4 regions of the Vibrio tritonius genome follow, and region 1 is predicted to be linked to each of the others. Evidence: predicted binding sites of a transcription regulator. Region 1 holds the regulator's gene; each other region holds the start of a gene.
What was found. The regulator PurR, encoded in region 1, represses purine synthesis genes. The targets are predictions, from matches to a motif close to TNANGNAAACGTTTNCNTNA.
Positions count from the first base shown of each region.

Region 1 (3,976 bases):
GGAATGCGGACTAATGTTGTCCTACTGATGGACGAAAAAATGCCTACTTTTATGACAGGCAAAAAAAAGCACCCACTAAAGTGAGTGCTTTCGTTACTCTTACTAGCTAATCTTCTACAAGCGTTGCATTAACTCATCGCGGCGATTCTGAGGAATCACTGACCAATGCTTCCCTTCAATTGCGCCTTCTAGAGCCCAAAGAAGTTCAATGCTTACATCATTAGAGTGAGTCTGCTGTATCGCTTTATACGCTTCTACAGAGCCTTTCTCATGAAGCTCTTCAACCGATTCGATACCTGCTTTACGCAACATACGTTCTGTTGCTAGACGTAAATTAGGTAAGTCTTTCAATCGGTTAGGTTTTGCTTGAGCTTGAGTTTTACGCTCTTGCTTAGCAATAACCAAAGCTTCTTTTGCTTCTTTCAGGATTTTTTCTGGGGCTTCCCAGAAGTTGTCTGGAAGAGCAAAGTATTTAGTAACCACTGGGAAACCACGTTTTTTGTAAACGTAAGGTTCTAAGCCTTGCTGCTTGTATTTTTCTGAACAATTATCATCTGCTCGGATGTGAAGTTTGTCATTAACAACCAATGCAAACATTGTGTCGTCAACAAAAATTCCAAATCCGCCGAACATTGAACGAGATTTTACGCGTCCTAAGTTTTCAAACAGACGCATTGAGTCTTTTAATATTGGTTTATCCATGCCTTTAGTCTCGGTGTATTAACAATACGCCACCAAAATCAGGTCCGAGAATGTAGCAAAAGAATGCAAAGATTGTGTCAGTAAGAAGTTAACGTCTTATATGCATTTTTGCCATCGGTAACCCCGCTACCTACCCAGAGCCAGAAAATACCATCTAAGGGTTTAGGCCGGAGGCTTTGCGTCCCACCTTTTCAGATGGTTTGCCCTGTACGTGACATTTCGTTCACTAGAGTAATCTTAAACTTGAATATAAATCACAAAAAAATTCGCCTAATGTGATGTCGGTCCAAAAAATCACTGTATTTTTAATAACCGACATTTTCATCAATAAGATTGTGTCTCAAAAGTGAAAATATAATGTAACACTATGATATTAAAGTTTTTTTACGGTATTTCGTGCGACAAGTTCAGGGTGCATCTCAAAAATGCGACGATCATGTGCTTTGTTTTTGATCCTTTCTAGTAGGATCTCAAAGGCATTTTTACCCACACGACGTTTTGGTTGGTGAATGGTCGTCAGTGGTGGAGAGAAATACTCAGAAAGCTCGATATTATCGTAACCTACGACAGAAATATCATCAGGCACTTTCACGCCTTTTTGTTGTAATCGACTCATTAAACCCAGTGCCATGGTGTCGTTAAAACAGAATACCGCGGTTGGTTTGTGATCCATCGCAAGAATTTTATCTGCAGCGAGCACGGCTGTATCACATTCGAAGTTGCCTTCCAAAATCCAATCTTCATTGACGGGCAGGTTGGCTTCTGCCATTGCCCGACGAAAACCAACAATGCGTTCTCTACACGCCATTTTAGAAAAATGACCGCTTAAACACGCGATGTCTTTGTGACCATTATCGATGAGGTGTTTAGTGGCAATGTAGCCACCTTCTTCTGAGTTATCCATAATGGTGTCGGCTTGAGAATCCTCAAGACCCCAGTCCATAATGACTTTTGGAATGTCTGAGTGACCTTCGAGCATTTCCATTAGTTCTGGAGTCATGTCTGAACACATCACCAAAATGCCATCAACGCGCTTTTCTGCCAGCATGCGAACATAGTCGCGTTGTTTTTCATAAATACCGCCAGTATTACACAAGATCAGTGTATAACCTTGGCGATAGCAGTAGCTTTCCACACCATCAATGACTTCAGAGAAAAACTGGTTAGTTGATTGAGTCACCAACATACCAATCGTGCGAGTCGTGTTGCATTTCAAACTACGAGCGACCGCGCTAGGGGCATAGTTGAGCTCTTTTACCGCTGCCAACACTTTCTCTTGTGTTGCTTCGGCTACGAAACGGGTTTTGTTAATTACGTGTGATACAGTGGTGGTTGACACGCCAGCAATGCGTGCAACATCTTTTATAGTCGCCATTGGTTGTTCCCATCGATATCTGCTGACAAGGACAAAGATTTACAGTATTGACCACTTCAACAGGTGTTGATTCGATATGTTAGTGAAGCTTAAAAGTAGTAAAAACACAAAAACCGCTTCATAACAGCGGTTTAAGTAAAATTTCTATAGATTATCGTTTGCGCTATCGATTTTAGACTGCTATCGAACTGCCCGCAATGAAAAATTCATCTTAGTTTGATATCAAGCGTTTTCTCATTGTGTTACGTAAGAAGGGCAGAGTTTCTCGTTAGATGACTGAGGATGCACGCATAATTTGCTCTAATTGACCACGTGAATGTGAAGGCGCGGCTTTAGTTTTAGCATCTTGAGGATATACCCAAGTAACCTCAAGATGCTGTTTCAGCGAGAATGTATTCGCTCATAGGCAAGGCACCGATTTGAATACCTAGTTATTCTACGTAGAAAATCGGTAACGTAGCATAGAAGCGAATACAACTCGCCCTTTGGGAGCTCATCAACAAGCCCATCTCTGCGCCCAATGACGTTGAAAGGGAATGACCATTCCTGCCGTCATTGAGCTTGACCTGTGCTCGTTGATGAAGCTCTGAAGTCTGCATCTTGAGGTCATTTGGGTATAAAAGTATAAAGGCCAATAGATAAACTGGCTCTCAGTTATCTATACCTCGGTTTTGGTCACAATTACGTTTAATAAAAATCATTAAATTTATTAAATGAACTTAACGAATAGAAATGAATATTATTTCCTTATTCAGAAAATAAATGAGTAACAATGTGACAAAAAAGAAGTCAAATTTTTACAATTTTGAGAAATGGAAATAAAGTCTTTTATTTCGATTGTTCAAATAAAGCAAAATGTTATCGAAGCTTGTTTTGAATCAATAAAGCATCAGGTTTTAAGTATGTACTCTAGAATTGTGACCATCTATGAATAGAATGAATAGGGATTTAATTTAGCGGAATAAAGTGACGTCTATGAGTTATCACTTATTAGTCGTAGAAAGCGACAGAGACACCCGAGTGACTTTGGTCGATTATTTTAAACGAGAGGGCTACCAGATTTCTGTCGCGGATACAGGCGCAGAAATGCGGGAGGTTTTACGTCAGCAGGCTATTGATTTGGTGCTGATGGAAACCAATCTTCAATTTGATGACAGCCTTATGTTAACTCGTGAATTACGCAGTCATTCAGATGTCGGTATTATTCTCATTAATGGTAGAGAAGACAGTATAGATAGAATTATTGGCTTGGAAATGGGAGCTGATGATTATATTGCAAGACCGTTTGAGCTAAGAGAAATATTAGCGAGAGTGAAAAATTTAACTTGGCGAGTATCTAATTGTCGTTCTGGTTCACTCGAAACTAATTCAAGCAATCAACTTCTCCATTTTGGAGAATGGTCGTTTGATATACAACGCCGAGCTTTAAGTCTCAATGGCGAGCCTATTAAATTGACGAAAGCAGAGTACGAATTACTCGTGGCATTAACCTCTAATCCACACCAAGTTCTTAGTCGCGAGGCAATTTTAGATATGATCAGTCATCGGGTTGATGCACCAAATGATCGGACGATCGATGTATTGATTCGTCGACTGCGTTCAAAGATGGAGCTAGACCCTAAAACGCCGCAGATTATTGTAACGGTCCATGGGGAAGGTTACATGTTTGCTGGAAGTTAAAGGCCTGTTCGCTGACTCCAGTCAATAATAAAATGCCAGCACTGAGTGCTGGCATTTTGCTAAACAATGGTTCCCAAACATGCTCTTGTTTTGATAGTCAGGCGAAGTTATTCGCACTGAACCAACAGCTTGAGTTTGCTTGGGGATAGAGATTATTGTTGAGATGGGTCATCAACAGTAATGGCATGCTTGCTGCCTTGTGCAGCTTCATAACCGGTC
Region 1 covers NZ_AP014635.1:1,355,850-1,359,825, forward strand. Annotated here, with positions in the region: gene JCM16456_RS06125 (TfoX/Sxy family DNA transformation protein) at 115-702, opposite strand; cyclic di-GMP riboswitch class I at 816-917, opposite strand; gene purR (HTH-type transcriptional repressor PurR) at 1,076-2,077, opposite strand; gene JCM16456_RS23600 (hypothetical protein) at 2,509-2,676, opposite strand; gene torR (two-component system response regulator TorR) at 3,053-3,757, shown strand; gene elyC (envelope biogenesis factor ElyC) at 3,910-3,976, opposite strand, start outside.

Region 2 (3,976 bases), 1.2 Mb from region 1:
GCGCTCACCCATTGACATCGCTTCACCGTGGTAAGTGTCGTAACTTGCTGCAGTTACCGCACAGTTCGCCACTGGCACCTGCCAAGGACCGACCATTTGGTCACGAGCAACCAAGCCCGTTACGCTGCGATCACCGATAGTGATAAGGAAGGTTTTCTCAGCAACAGCTGGAAGACGCAGTACGCGATCAACTGCTTCGTTGATTTCGATACCTGAACGGTCAACTGCCGTGCCAGTTACTTTCGCCGTAGTGGCTTCACGAGACATTTTTGGCGGCTTGCCAAGTAGAATGTCCATTGGCATGTCGATTGGCGTATTGTCGAAGTGTGAGTCTTCTAGAGTTAGATGACGCTCTTCTGTTGCCGTACCAACCACTGCGTATGGTGCACGTTCACGTTTACAGATCGCGTCGAAACGTTCCATGTTCTCTGGCGCAACGGCCAACACATAACGTTCTTGAGATTCGTTACACCAGATTTCTAGTGGGCTCATGCCTGGTTCATCGTTTGGCACGTCACGTAGTTGGAATTTACCACCACGGCCGCCATCATCGACAAGCTCTGGTAATGCGTTAGAGATACCGCCCGCGCCCACATCGTGGATAAACGCGATTGGGTTCGCTTCACCTAGCTGCCAACAACGGTCGATCACTTCCTGACAACGACGTTCCATTTCTGGGTTTTCACGTTGAACAGAAGCAAAATCCAAATCTTCAGCAGATTGACCAGACGCCATTGAAGACGCAGCGCCACCGCCAAGACCGATGTTCATTGCAGGGCCGCCAAGTACGATTAGGCTTGCACCAACAGGAATCTCTTTTTTCTGTACGTGTTCATCACGGATGTTACCCATACCACCAGCAATCATGATTGGCTTGTGGTAACCACGAATTTCTTCACCAGCGTGAGAAGTTACTTTTTCTTCGTAAGTACGGAAGTAACCCAATAGGTTTGGACGACCAAATTCGTTGTTAAATGCCGCGCCGCCAAGAGGGCCTTCTAGCATGATATCTAGCGCATTAACGATGCGACCAGGTTTACCGAAATCGCTTTCCCAAGGTTGAACAAATTCTGGAATACGTAAGTTCGATACAGAGAAACCAACCAAGCCTGCTTTTGGTTTACCACCGATACCCGTTGCGCCTTCATCACGGATTTCGCCGCCTGAACCAGTCGATGCGCCCGGCCATGGAGAGATAGCTGTTGGGTGGTTGTGCGTTTCCACTTTCATCAAGATGTGCGCATCTTCATGGTGGTAACCATATTCGTTGCTGTCTGGGTTCGGGAAGAAACGACCCACTTTAGAACCTTCCATCACTGCCGCGTTATCTTTGTATGCAGATAGCACGTAGTCTGGGTGAGTTTCCATGGTGTTCTTGATCATTTTGAACAGTGACTTCTCTTGCTTCACGCCGTCGATAGTCCAATCTGCGTTGAAGATCTTGTGACGACAGTGCTCTGAGTTTGCTTGAGCAAACATCATCAGTTCGATGTCGTTCGGGTTACGACCCAGTTTAGTGAAGTTCTCTACTAAATAGTCAATTTCGTCTTCAGCAAGAGCCAGACCGAGGGAAACGTTTGCTTCTTCAAGCGCAACACGACCGCCGTTTAAGATATCAACCGGAGTCAATGGTGCTGGTTCTGCGTGGCTAAATAATGCTTCAGCCGCTTCAAGTTCAGTAAATACCACTTCCATCATACGATCGTGGATCAGTGCTTTCACAGCTTGAACTTGTTCATCAGTCAGCGGTTGCTCTGATTCAATGTAGTAAGCCGTACCACGTTCTAGACGCTGTACAGAAGCTAGACCACAGTTATGAGCAATATCAGTAGATTTAGAAGACCAAGGAGAGATTGTACCAGGGCGTGGCGTTACAAGAAGCAGTAAACCTTGTGGTTCATGCTCTTGAATTGTTGGGCCGTAAGTCAATAACTTCGCTAGTTTTTCGAGTTCTTGACTGTCCAGATCTGCGCTAAGGTTCGCAAAATGCATAAACTCGGCATAGATGTTGGTCACAGGCAGATTTTGTTCACGACAAGTTTCAATCAGTTTGCTGACACGAAACTCAGAAAGAGCTGGGGAACCACGCAAAATTCTCATGTGCTTAGGTCTCTATTAACTAGTGTGTGAGATAGATATTGGAATAAACTTAATAATTACAGTTGGTTACTGCTCAATAATTAAACTTATACCAATTTCAACTCTGGATTGCGTGCGCATTATAGAGGATTTTTTTTTGTGACGTAACACCAAAAGCAACCGTTTGCGTCATTTTTTTTATGAATTTTGAAATTAACCGCGTTTGATGACAAATAAATACACGCTCCACAGATTTTTTTCTTTTGTTGCTTTTACACAATCCTTGTTAGCGCGGGCGTTACACCCTAGCTTACTTAAAAAACAAATCCCTAAGTGCGAAAATGGACACATCTCATGCAACAGAAAGTGCCCAAAACGATGGTTAATAGGTATAATTACCCAAAACAGATGGCGTATTGGTTTGTCAAAACTTTGCCAGAAGCACCGCCTTTATCAATGATAGGGCCACCACCGCTGTAAGAGAAATTGTATTAATGACAAAGCTTTCTTCCGATACTTTAAGTCGTAGTCTATTGTTCCTTTTTGTAGCTATTCTACTATCTGGCTGCCAAATTGACTCCGATCCCAAAAGCGAATTAGAGCAAATTCGTGAACGCGGGGTATTGCGTGTTGGCACCTTAAATAACCAGCTTTCGTACTATATTGGTCCCGATGGTCCTGCAGGGTTAGACTACGAACTAACTCGTGAGTTCGCACGAGAACTTGGGGTAAAACTTGAGATAAAACCTGCTTACCGCCTATCGAGCTTATTTCCTGCGCTAAAAAATGGCGAGATCGACATTATTGCCGCAGGTCTAAGCCAATCAGAGCAACGTGTTAACGATTTTCGAGCAGGTCCTGCGTACTATTACGTATCGCAACAATTAGTTTATAAACAGGGGCAATGGCATCCGCGCAATATAGAACAATTAATAGCCAAACAAGAACAGCTCTTTAAAGAGACTGAGTACAAACCCATTTTAAGTGTGGTGGAAGATTCTCATTTTGAGACAACGCTACACGACCTAAAACAGACTTACCCTGATTTTCGGTTCCACATCGACCAAGATTCGGACATTAACGATCTGTTAAAACAAGTCTCCGAAGGTGAGCTCATGTTTACCATGGCCGACTCGGTACAAGTATCCCTTGCGCAACGTATTTATCCTGATTTAGCCGTTGCGGTTGAGATGACAGAAGACCAACCTATCTCTTGGTTTATGCGTCGCTCAGACGATGAAAGTCTTTATGCCTTAATGATCGAATTCTTTGGCGACTTAAAACAGTCAGGTTATTTAGCCTCATTAGAAGAGAAATACATTGGCCATATCGGTACGTTCGATTACGTGGATACTCGCGCACTGATTCGTGCACTAGATACGCGTCTAATGAAATGGGTACCCCTATTTCAAAAATACTCTGGCGAATTTGACTGGCGTTTAATTGCGGCTGTTGCCTATCAAGAATCCCACTGGAACCCTAGAGCCAAATCGCCAACTGGGGTACGTGGAATGATGATGCTTACACTGCCCACAGCACGCAGTGTCGGAGTGGTGAATCGACTTAACCCTGAACAATCGGTTCGAGGTGGGGTTGCGTATTTACAACGTATGGTTAGTCGTATTCCTGATTCGATACCAGAACATGAAAAAATTTGGTTTGCCCTCGCCTCCTACAACGTCGGTTATGGTCATATGATGGATGCAAGACGCCTTACCAAGCTGCAAGGTGGCGATCCAAACTCATGGGGTGATGTTAAAGATCGACTACCACAATTGCGTCAGAAAAAATATTTCCGCCAAACACAATACGGTTACGCACGCGGAGATGAAGCGCTCATGTATGTAGAGAACATCCGTCGCTATTATCAAAGCATTATTGGTCATATGGAACGACG
Region 2 covers NZ_AP014635.1:2,571,723-2,575,698, forward strand. Annotated here, with positions in the region: gene purL (phosphoribosylformylglycinamidine synthase) at 1-2,100, opposite strand, end outside; partial or broken gene mltF (membrane-bound lytic murein transglycosylase MltF) at 2,574-3,976, shown strand, end outside.
Region 2: purL (phosphoribosylformylglycinamidine synthase) is a predicted target of PurR. The motif match lies at 2,252-2,271, and genes of this name have one in related genera.

Region 3 (3,976 bases), 1.3 Mb from region 1:
AGCAAAGGCTTAATCACGCCTCTTGCTGCACCACCTGAACCTATCAGTAGAATATGGCTACCTTTAAGAGGCACTTGATGCACCAAAAGATCTTGGACTAAACCTTCACCGTCAGTGTTATCACCAATGATTTCGCCATCATCAAGCTTTTTCAGTGTATTCACCGCACCCGCTAATTGAGCACGCTGGGTCAGGCGATCGGCAAACTGAAAGGCGGCCTCTTTGAATGGAACCGTCACGTTACAACCTCGGCCACCGTGAGCAAAAAACTCCGTGACTGCCGATTCAAACCCATCAATAGGTGCAAGCTGCGCACTGTATTCCATGTCCTGATTGGTTTGTCGTGCAAACAGTGAATGAATAAAAGGAGACTTACTGTGTCCTATTGGATTACCAAACACTGCATAAAGATCGTGATGCATCGCCATATCCTTTGCCTTACTACAATTAAACAGATTTCTTATCTGACCCTATCACTAGCGCCGACACCTGTCACCACTCTCGAGGAACGAGATAGTCACTCAATTTCGCTTCTGCACTCTCCGGTGCAGGTTGATAGCCGTATTCCCAGCGAGCTAAAGGAGGCATCGACATTAAAATCGACTCGGTTCGACCGCCAGTTTGCAAACCAAATAACGTACCTCGGTCAAACACTAAGTTGAATTCAACATAACGACCACGGCGATACAGCTGGAATTGGCGCTCTCGCTCCCCGTAAGGAGTTGCTTTACGTTTTTCAACGATCGGCACATAAGCTTTCGCATAGCCTTCACCCACCGCTTTAATGTAATCAAAGCAAGTAGCAAAGTCCCATTGATTTAAGTCATCAAAAAACAACCCGCCAATCCCGCGAGTCTCTTCTCGGTGCGGCAAGAAGAAATAACGATCACACCATGCTTTATGTTCGGCATAAACATCATCACCAAATGGTTGGCATAACGCTTTAGCTTGGTCATGCCAAAAATGACAATCTTCAGCAAAAGGATAAAAGGGGGTGAGATCGAAACCACCACCAAACCACCAAATGGGATCTTCACCTTCTTTTTCAGCAATGAAGAAACGCACGTTGGCATGTGACGTCGGTACATATGGGTTTTTGGGATGAATGACCAATGACACTCCCATGGCTTCAAAACGGCGCCCTGCTAATTCTGGGCGATGAGCCGTTGCAGAGGCGGGCATCGCATTCCCAGTCACATGAGAGAAGTTCACGCCACCTTGTTCAATCACTTCACCATCACGCAGTACCCGCGAACGACCGCCACCACCAAGACGCTCACCTGGCTCTCGATACCAAGCATCTTCAATAAATTCTCCGACGCCGTCTGCCTTAGCCAGTTGTTGGCAGATATCATCTTGTAATGACATCAAAAATTGTTTTACGGCTGCTTTGTCTACGACTGACATGACTTTCTCCTCGTTAGGGCGACTTTCTATTTTTACTCTGTATCCGGTTGAGTTCGGATTTAGCCCTGTCTAATAACTTGTAATGTTTTAGCGTCACGAATTTCGCTTGGCTTGTTACGCCCACCCGTCTCACCAATCAATACTGCTACTAATTTGTCACCTAGCTGCTCCATCACTTCAGCAGTAGTCATGCAAGGTGGCTGACCAGAAAGATTGGCACTGGTCGAAGTAATCGGTTTGCCATAGGCCAAACACAATTGTTGGACTAACGGATGATCGGTAACACGCACAGCAATGGTATCAAACTGACCACTTACCCAATGAGATACTCGAGGACTCGCTGGCATAATCCACGTAACCGGCCCAGGCCAACTTGCTTTAACGTGAGCTAATTGTTCGGCAGTCAATTGTTTCTCATCTATATAAGGAAGCAACTGTTCATAAGTAGCCGCGATTAAAATTAGCCCTTTCTCCACGGGACGCTGCTTTAGTGCGAGTAATTTTTCTACTGCTGCAACATTGTCAGGATCACACCCAACCCCAAACACACCTTCCGTTGGATAAGCCAGCACATCTCCTTTTTGAAGTGCTTGTACCGCTAATTCAAAGTTATTCACCACAACGTCCTACGCTGATCAATATTCTGTAATTTCCCCTAGTGTACAAATTATCCGTTTGATCACCTAAACCAAATTGCCATTGCGAAAAATACCAGTGAAACACAACCACTGGCGCAAACGTTTGCTTGCAATTAAAAACCCCGTATAATGCGCCCGAATGCTCACTAAATAATTTAATGCTTGAAGGAGTTGGAGATGAAAGTTGGAATTATCATGGGGTCTAAATCAGACTGGCCGACAATGAAATTAGCCGCTGACATGTTAGATAAGTTTGGTATCGCTTACGAAACCAAAGTGGTTTCAGCGCACCGAACTCCTCAACTTCTTGCAGACTATGCCACCAGCGCAAAAGAACGCGGTTTGAAAGTCATCATCGCCGGTGCCGGCGGTGCTGCACACCTACCAGGTATGACAGCAGCATTCACTAGCCTCCCAGTACTTGGCGTCCCAGTACAGTCTCGTGCTCTAAAAGGTATGGACTCTCTGCTCTCTATTGTTCAGATGCCAAAAGGGATTGCAGTGGGTACATTGGCAATTGGTGAAGCGGGTGCAGCAAATGCTGGTATTTTGGCGGCACAAATCATTGGCACTCACGATGAAGAAGTCATGGCTAAAGTAGAGGCGTTTCGCGCAGAACAGACAGAAACCGTCTTAGCTAACCCAAATCCTGAAGAGGAATAAGCAATGCACGTATTGGTACTAGGTTCAGGTCAATTAGCACGAATGATGTCTCTTGCAGGAGCACCATTGAATATCACTATGTCTGCGTATGACGTGACAACCGATCGAGTTGTTCATCCGCTCACGCAAGCCGTAATTGAACAAACGCTTGATCAAGCGATTGCAGCTGCTGACGTAATTACCGCTGAATTTGAGCACATTCCACATGACATTCTCGCAATTTGCGACAAAAGTGGAAAATTTCGACCAAGTACCGATGCGATCAAAGCTGGTGGCGATCGCCGTCTTGAAAAAACGCTACTAGATAACTCTGGCGTTAAAAATGCGACCTATTACGTCATTAACAATCGTGCCGATTTTGATGCTGCGATTCAGCACGTTGGCATACCAATGGTACTGAAAAGCGCTCTTGGCGGCTACGATGGTAAAGGACAATGGCGACTAAAAGACGCTGCTCAAGTGGATACCATTTGGCAAGAGATGCAAGAGTGCCTAAATAGCTCCACTCTCCAAGCCATTGTTGCAGAACAATTTGTACCATTTGATCGTGAAGTTTCACTCGTAGGTGCTCGCAGCGCTTCTGGCGAAGTGGCCGTTTATCCTCTTGCAGAAAACATCCATGTCAATGGTGTTTTGAGCCTATCAACTGCCATTGATGCACCAGAGCTGCAAGAACAAGCAAAACAAATGTTTACGGCAGTAGCCAATAGCCTAGATTATATTGGTGTATTAGCGATTGAGTTCTTTGATGTCAACGGTGAGCTACTCGTCAACGAAATCGCCCCTCGCGTACATAACTCAGGTCACTGGACTCAACAAGGTGCAGAGGTTTGTCAGTTTGAAAACCATGTTCGTGCCGTATGCGGTTTGCCACTGGGTAGCACCAAACTGGTTCGTGAGACAGCCATGATCAATATCCTTGGTGAAGACACTCTACCAAATGCGCTACTTGCTATGGAAGGTTGCCACATTCATTGGTACGGCAAAGACAAACGCCCTGGTCGTAAAATGGGTCACATTAACGTGACTGCAGATTACAGCGGTGAACTACAACGTAAACTGTGTGAAATAGCAGACCATTTAGATGAAAATGCATTTCCAGCAGTACACGAAGTCGCGCAAAAGATTCGTTCTTAATGAATGACTAATCACCGACTACCAATAAAAAACGGCGCTACTAGGCGCCGTTTTTTTATTCTTCACTCAAAGATAACTACTCCACTATCGCAACTGACGCGCGATAGCCGATTACTCTTCGGTTTCCACTT
Region 3 covers NZ_AP014635.1:42,664-46,639, reverse strand. Annotated here, with positions in the region: gene aroE (shikimate dehydrogenase) at 1-428, opposite strand, end outside; gene hemF (oxygen-dependent coproporphyrinogen oxidase) at 493-1,407, opposite strand; gene JCM16456_RS00210 (L-threonylcarbamoyladenylate synthase) at 1,467-2,024, opposite strand; gene purE (5-(carboxyamino)imidazole ribonucleotide mutase) at 2,223-2,708, shown strand; gene JCM16456_RS00200 (5-(carboxyamino)imidazole ribonucleotide synthase) at 2,712-3,845, shown strand; gene JCM16456_RS00195 (DNA topoisomerase family protein) at 3,957-3,976, opposite strand, start outside.
Region 3: purE (5-(carboxyamino)imidazole ribonucleotide mutase) is a predicted target of PurR. The motif match lies at 2,137-2,156, and genes of this name have one in related genera.

Region 4 (3,976 bases), 730 kb from region 1:
AGCTAATTTCATTTTGCGATTCGCTACGATCTTCCTTGGCGCTGGTATCGACAGAGGTGGCTGCAAATGCAGGCGCACGGCTGAACAATAACAGCATGATCGCGGTGGTGCGTAATAATAGGCTCATTTACTCTCCTTAGCTTACGCTATTGGGTCAGAATGGGAACAAAAAGTTTCTATGACACCAAGGCGTTCGGAGTTCGAGTATGTTGCTCTTAAGATATGGGGCTCACTAAATCGATTACAATCCTCTTGACCTATATCTGACAGTCTATTGGCGTGAGCAATATTAAAAGCTACATTTAATCAGACTGTTACGTAGCTAATTGGTTCCCAAGTGAGAATGTAACGAAAAGTGTCAAAGCTTGATACAAAATGGCTACCTTTACAAAATGGAATCAGGTAGTCTGAGCCCTCCAAAGACGTGCGAGAGAAACACAATGAATGACCCTGAATTTTGGCACAACAAATGGGCCAGCAATAAAATTGGCTTCCACCTCCATGATGTTAATCCGCTATTAACTCAGTTCTGGTCGGTTCTAGAACCTCAACGTGAAGAGAGTGTACTGGTACCTTTGTGCGGTAAAAGTGAGGACTTAGTATGGCTCGCAGAGCGCCATAATGAGGTCGTTGGAGTAGAGCTTAGCCAAATAGCGGTGCGCGCTTTTTTCGCGGAACACTTTTATACACCGTTAGTGACTCAATTAGGGAATCATCATGAGCTCTATCAGTTTGATGAGCTTTCACTGTATACCGGAGACTTTTTTACTGCTCCAGTCGACAAAGTGGATTTAATTTATGATCGCGCCGCATTAGTTGCTTTACCGCCAGAGATGCGTGTTGCTTATGCCGAACGTATTAAGCTATTACTCAAGCCTGGCGGCCGGATGTTGCTTGTATCTTTAGATTACCCACAAGAGGAGTTGGCTGGGCCACCATTTAGTGTCGCTGAGCAGGAAATCTGTGAACTATTTGATGGTTTAAAAGTGACTTTACTTGATTGCAATGAGGAATCAGCAAAAGGACCACAAAGAGCCAAAAAAGGCCTTTCAAGATTTGCTGAAACAGTTTGGTTGATCGAGAGTTAGTTCGTAAAAAAAAAGCACGTGATTCACGTGCTTTTTACTTTTATGAAAACATATGTATCGAGTTTTAGTATTCGATTTTTACCGCTTTTGCGCAATCAATGGCTTTATCAACCGCTTGTTGGGTATCTTTACCGCGAGCAAGCGCTACGCCTAGGCGACGGCGGCCGTTGATTTCTGGTTTAGCAAACAAACGAATTTGCGTTTGTGGGAGCGATAGAGCGTCTTCTAAACCACAAAACGCAAGATTCTGTGAAGTGCCTTGACCGAGAATTGCTGCGGATGCACAAGCGCCGTATTGCGTGATCTTGCCTATTGGCATGCCTGTAAAGGCACGAACATGCAGCGCAAATTCCGACATGTCTTGAGAAACAAGAGTAACTAAGCCAGTGTCGTGCGGGCGAGGAGATACTTCGTTGAAAATAACTTTGTCGCCTTTAACAAACAGCTCTACACCAAAGATTCCGTAACCACCTAGGGCATTAACTACTTGCTCTGCAACATATTCTGCGGCTTTTAAGGCGTTTTCAGACATCACTTGCGGCTGCCAAGATTCACGATAATCACCATCTTCTTGGCGGTGGCCGATAGGAGCGCAGAAATGCACGCCATCAACTGCACGAACTGTTAGTAGGGTAATTTCGTAATCAAAATCAATAAAGCCTTCAACGATCACTCGGCCTGCACCGGTACGGCCACCTTCTTGCGCGTATTGCCAAGCTTTATCAACATCTGCTTCGGTTTTGATAACGCTTTGGCCTTTACCCGATGAACTCATGACAGGTTTACACACACAAGGGATGCCGACTTCTGCAACAGCGGCTGCAAAGTCTTCGTAGCTATCAGCGAAACGGTAAGGTGATGTTGGTAGAGACAGTTCTTCTGCTGCTAGGCGACGAATGCCTTCACGGTTCATGGTCAAACGGGTTGCATTCGCTGTAGGCACCACGTTAAGACCTTGCTGTTCCAATTCAACCAATTTAGCGGTTGCGATAGCTTCAACTTCAGGGACCACAAAATGTGGTTTTTCTGCTTCAATGACTTTTTGTAGCTCTTCGCCATCAAGCATATTGAACACATAGCTGCGATGTGCCACTTGCATCGCGGGCGCATCAGCGTATCGGTCACAGGCAATCACTTCTAGGCCTAGGCGTTGACATTCAATCGCCACTTCTTTGCCTAGCTCACCAGAACCAAGAAGTAAAACACGAGTAGCATTTGCTCGGGTAGCAGTCCCCAACATACGGAAATCCTTATTACGTTTGTATCACTTTGTGAAGTTGCGGCAATGATACGCAAAAAAAACAGAAAAGCAAACGTTTGCGTGCCGCTACTATGGAAATAATGCCGATGACTTTACGCTGGATAAATGACGCCTTTATGTCATTGAACCATAACGTATCGCACAACTATTATGCGGTGAAGTGATAAGAAAAAAAGAGAACTTAACGATAAATCAAGCGAATAGTCGATAAGAGGTTTTGAACAGCGACAATAGTGTCTCAAACACACTGTTGCCGCTAATTGTATCCAAATAACCTCAAGATGCAGAATTCAACATCTTGAGGTTATTTGGGGATGTTATGACGAAAGCGCTGCGTAATCTAACTCGATATCAGGGTTAATGGCATCGAGAGTGGATTGTGTGCAGGCCAAATGACTGATTGATGCAGTGGCCATTTCGGCAAGCGCTGCTTGGGTAATCGACGAAAATTCATCGCCTCCCATGCGTAGCTGTACTAGGGCGACTTGCAGTGGCGGTAGGCTAGGGTTAAACGCCGCGTTTTCTGCATATGCACCGCTGTAGCGATGGCCTGTGCTGGTCGCTAGGCTAACACCACTGAAATTTTGGGTGTAAGGCGCGTGGCTGCGATTGAGGGCTTGTACACCCAACTGAACTAACTCGTTGTCGCTGTCACTACTGTAACTATGGTCGATCGTTCCCATTAGTAGAGTTGTGATATCAAGATCACTTGGGCCAAATGACTCTGGCAAATAGTGTTGCAAAGATTGGCCAACACGAGCAGGCAATTGGATTTTCATGGTCTTCGCGGTGGTCAGCTCATTCATAAATTGACGACAATGACCACAAGGGGTGTGGTTAACTGTTACATCGATAATGCCCACTTCACCTTTCATCCATGCATGGCTAATACCTGCTTGCTCTGCATGAATCGTTTGACCGAGTTGAGCGCCATAGAATTCCATGTTCGCACCAAAGTAGAGGCGACCACTTAAACCACGAACCAAAGCCCCTACATAAAAATTAGAAATAGGAACATAGGCGTAAGCCGCGGCTAATGGCAGTAAACAGACTCGCAAATCAGCGTCTTGATAACCCGTTATGTCAATAAGTTGGCTGAATTGTTCTGCAGAGATAGTTGCGTCAAAGTCTTGAGCTAACACGATAGGCGTCAGATACTCAGCGATCTGCGTTGGTAAGCTGTTCAGTGCCTCTTGAATACGGCCTTTCATAAGCTGTCCTTGTTTGTTTATGGAATAGTAGTGTAAGAGACGCTCAAAATAACGATGTGATCAATATCACATTTAAAATGAAACGATTTAATTATGTTACATAAGGAGAGTGAGATCACACTTGTTATCGATTACATCAATGCAACTGATAAAATAAAGCGGATTAGCTTTTCAGCAACCCGCTTCTTTACTTGGGTGCAAATTGCGCCTGTATACCGACTAAACCTCTACTATTGATCTTAAACAGTATTTCTCTTCATCCGTGAACCCCAAGTTATCCTGCGATAATGTGGTGAAGCCATACTACTGCCGTAAATACAATAGGCGCCAAGATCGATGTAATAATCCCACATAAAACTAATGCCAGTGAGCTAAATGCACCTTCTTGGGCATCACGTTCGGCACAGGTTGCGGTG
Region 4 covers NZ_AP014635.1:2,089,844-2,093,819, reverse strand. Annotated here, with positions in the region: gene JCM16456_RS09195 (RelA/SpoT domain-containing protein) at 1-127, opposite strand, end outside; gene JCM16456_RS09190 (thiopurine S-methyltransferase) at 441-1,088, shown strand; gene purT (formate-dependent phosphoribosylglycinamide formyltransferase) at 1,153-2,328, opposite strand; gene cdd (cytidine deaminase) at 2,667-3,560, opposite strand; gene JCM16456_RS09175 (CidB/LrgB family autolysis modulator) at 3,835-3,976, opposite strand, start outside.
Region 4: purT (formate-dependent phosphoribosylglycinamide formyltransferase) is a predicted target of PurR. The motif match lies at 2,394-2,413, and genes of this name have one in related genera.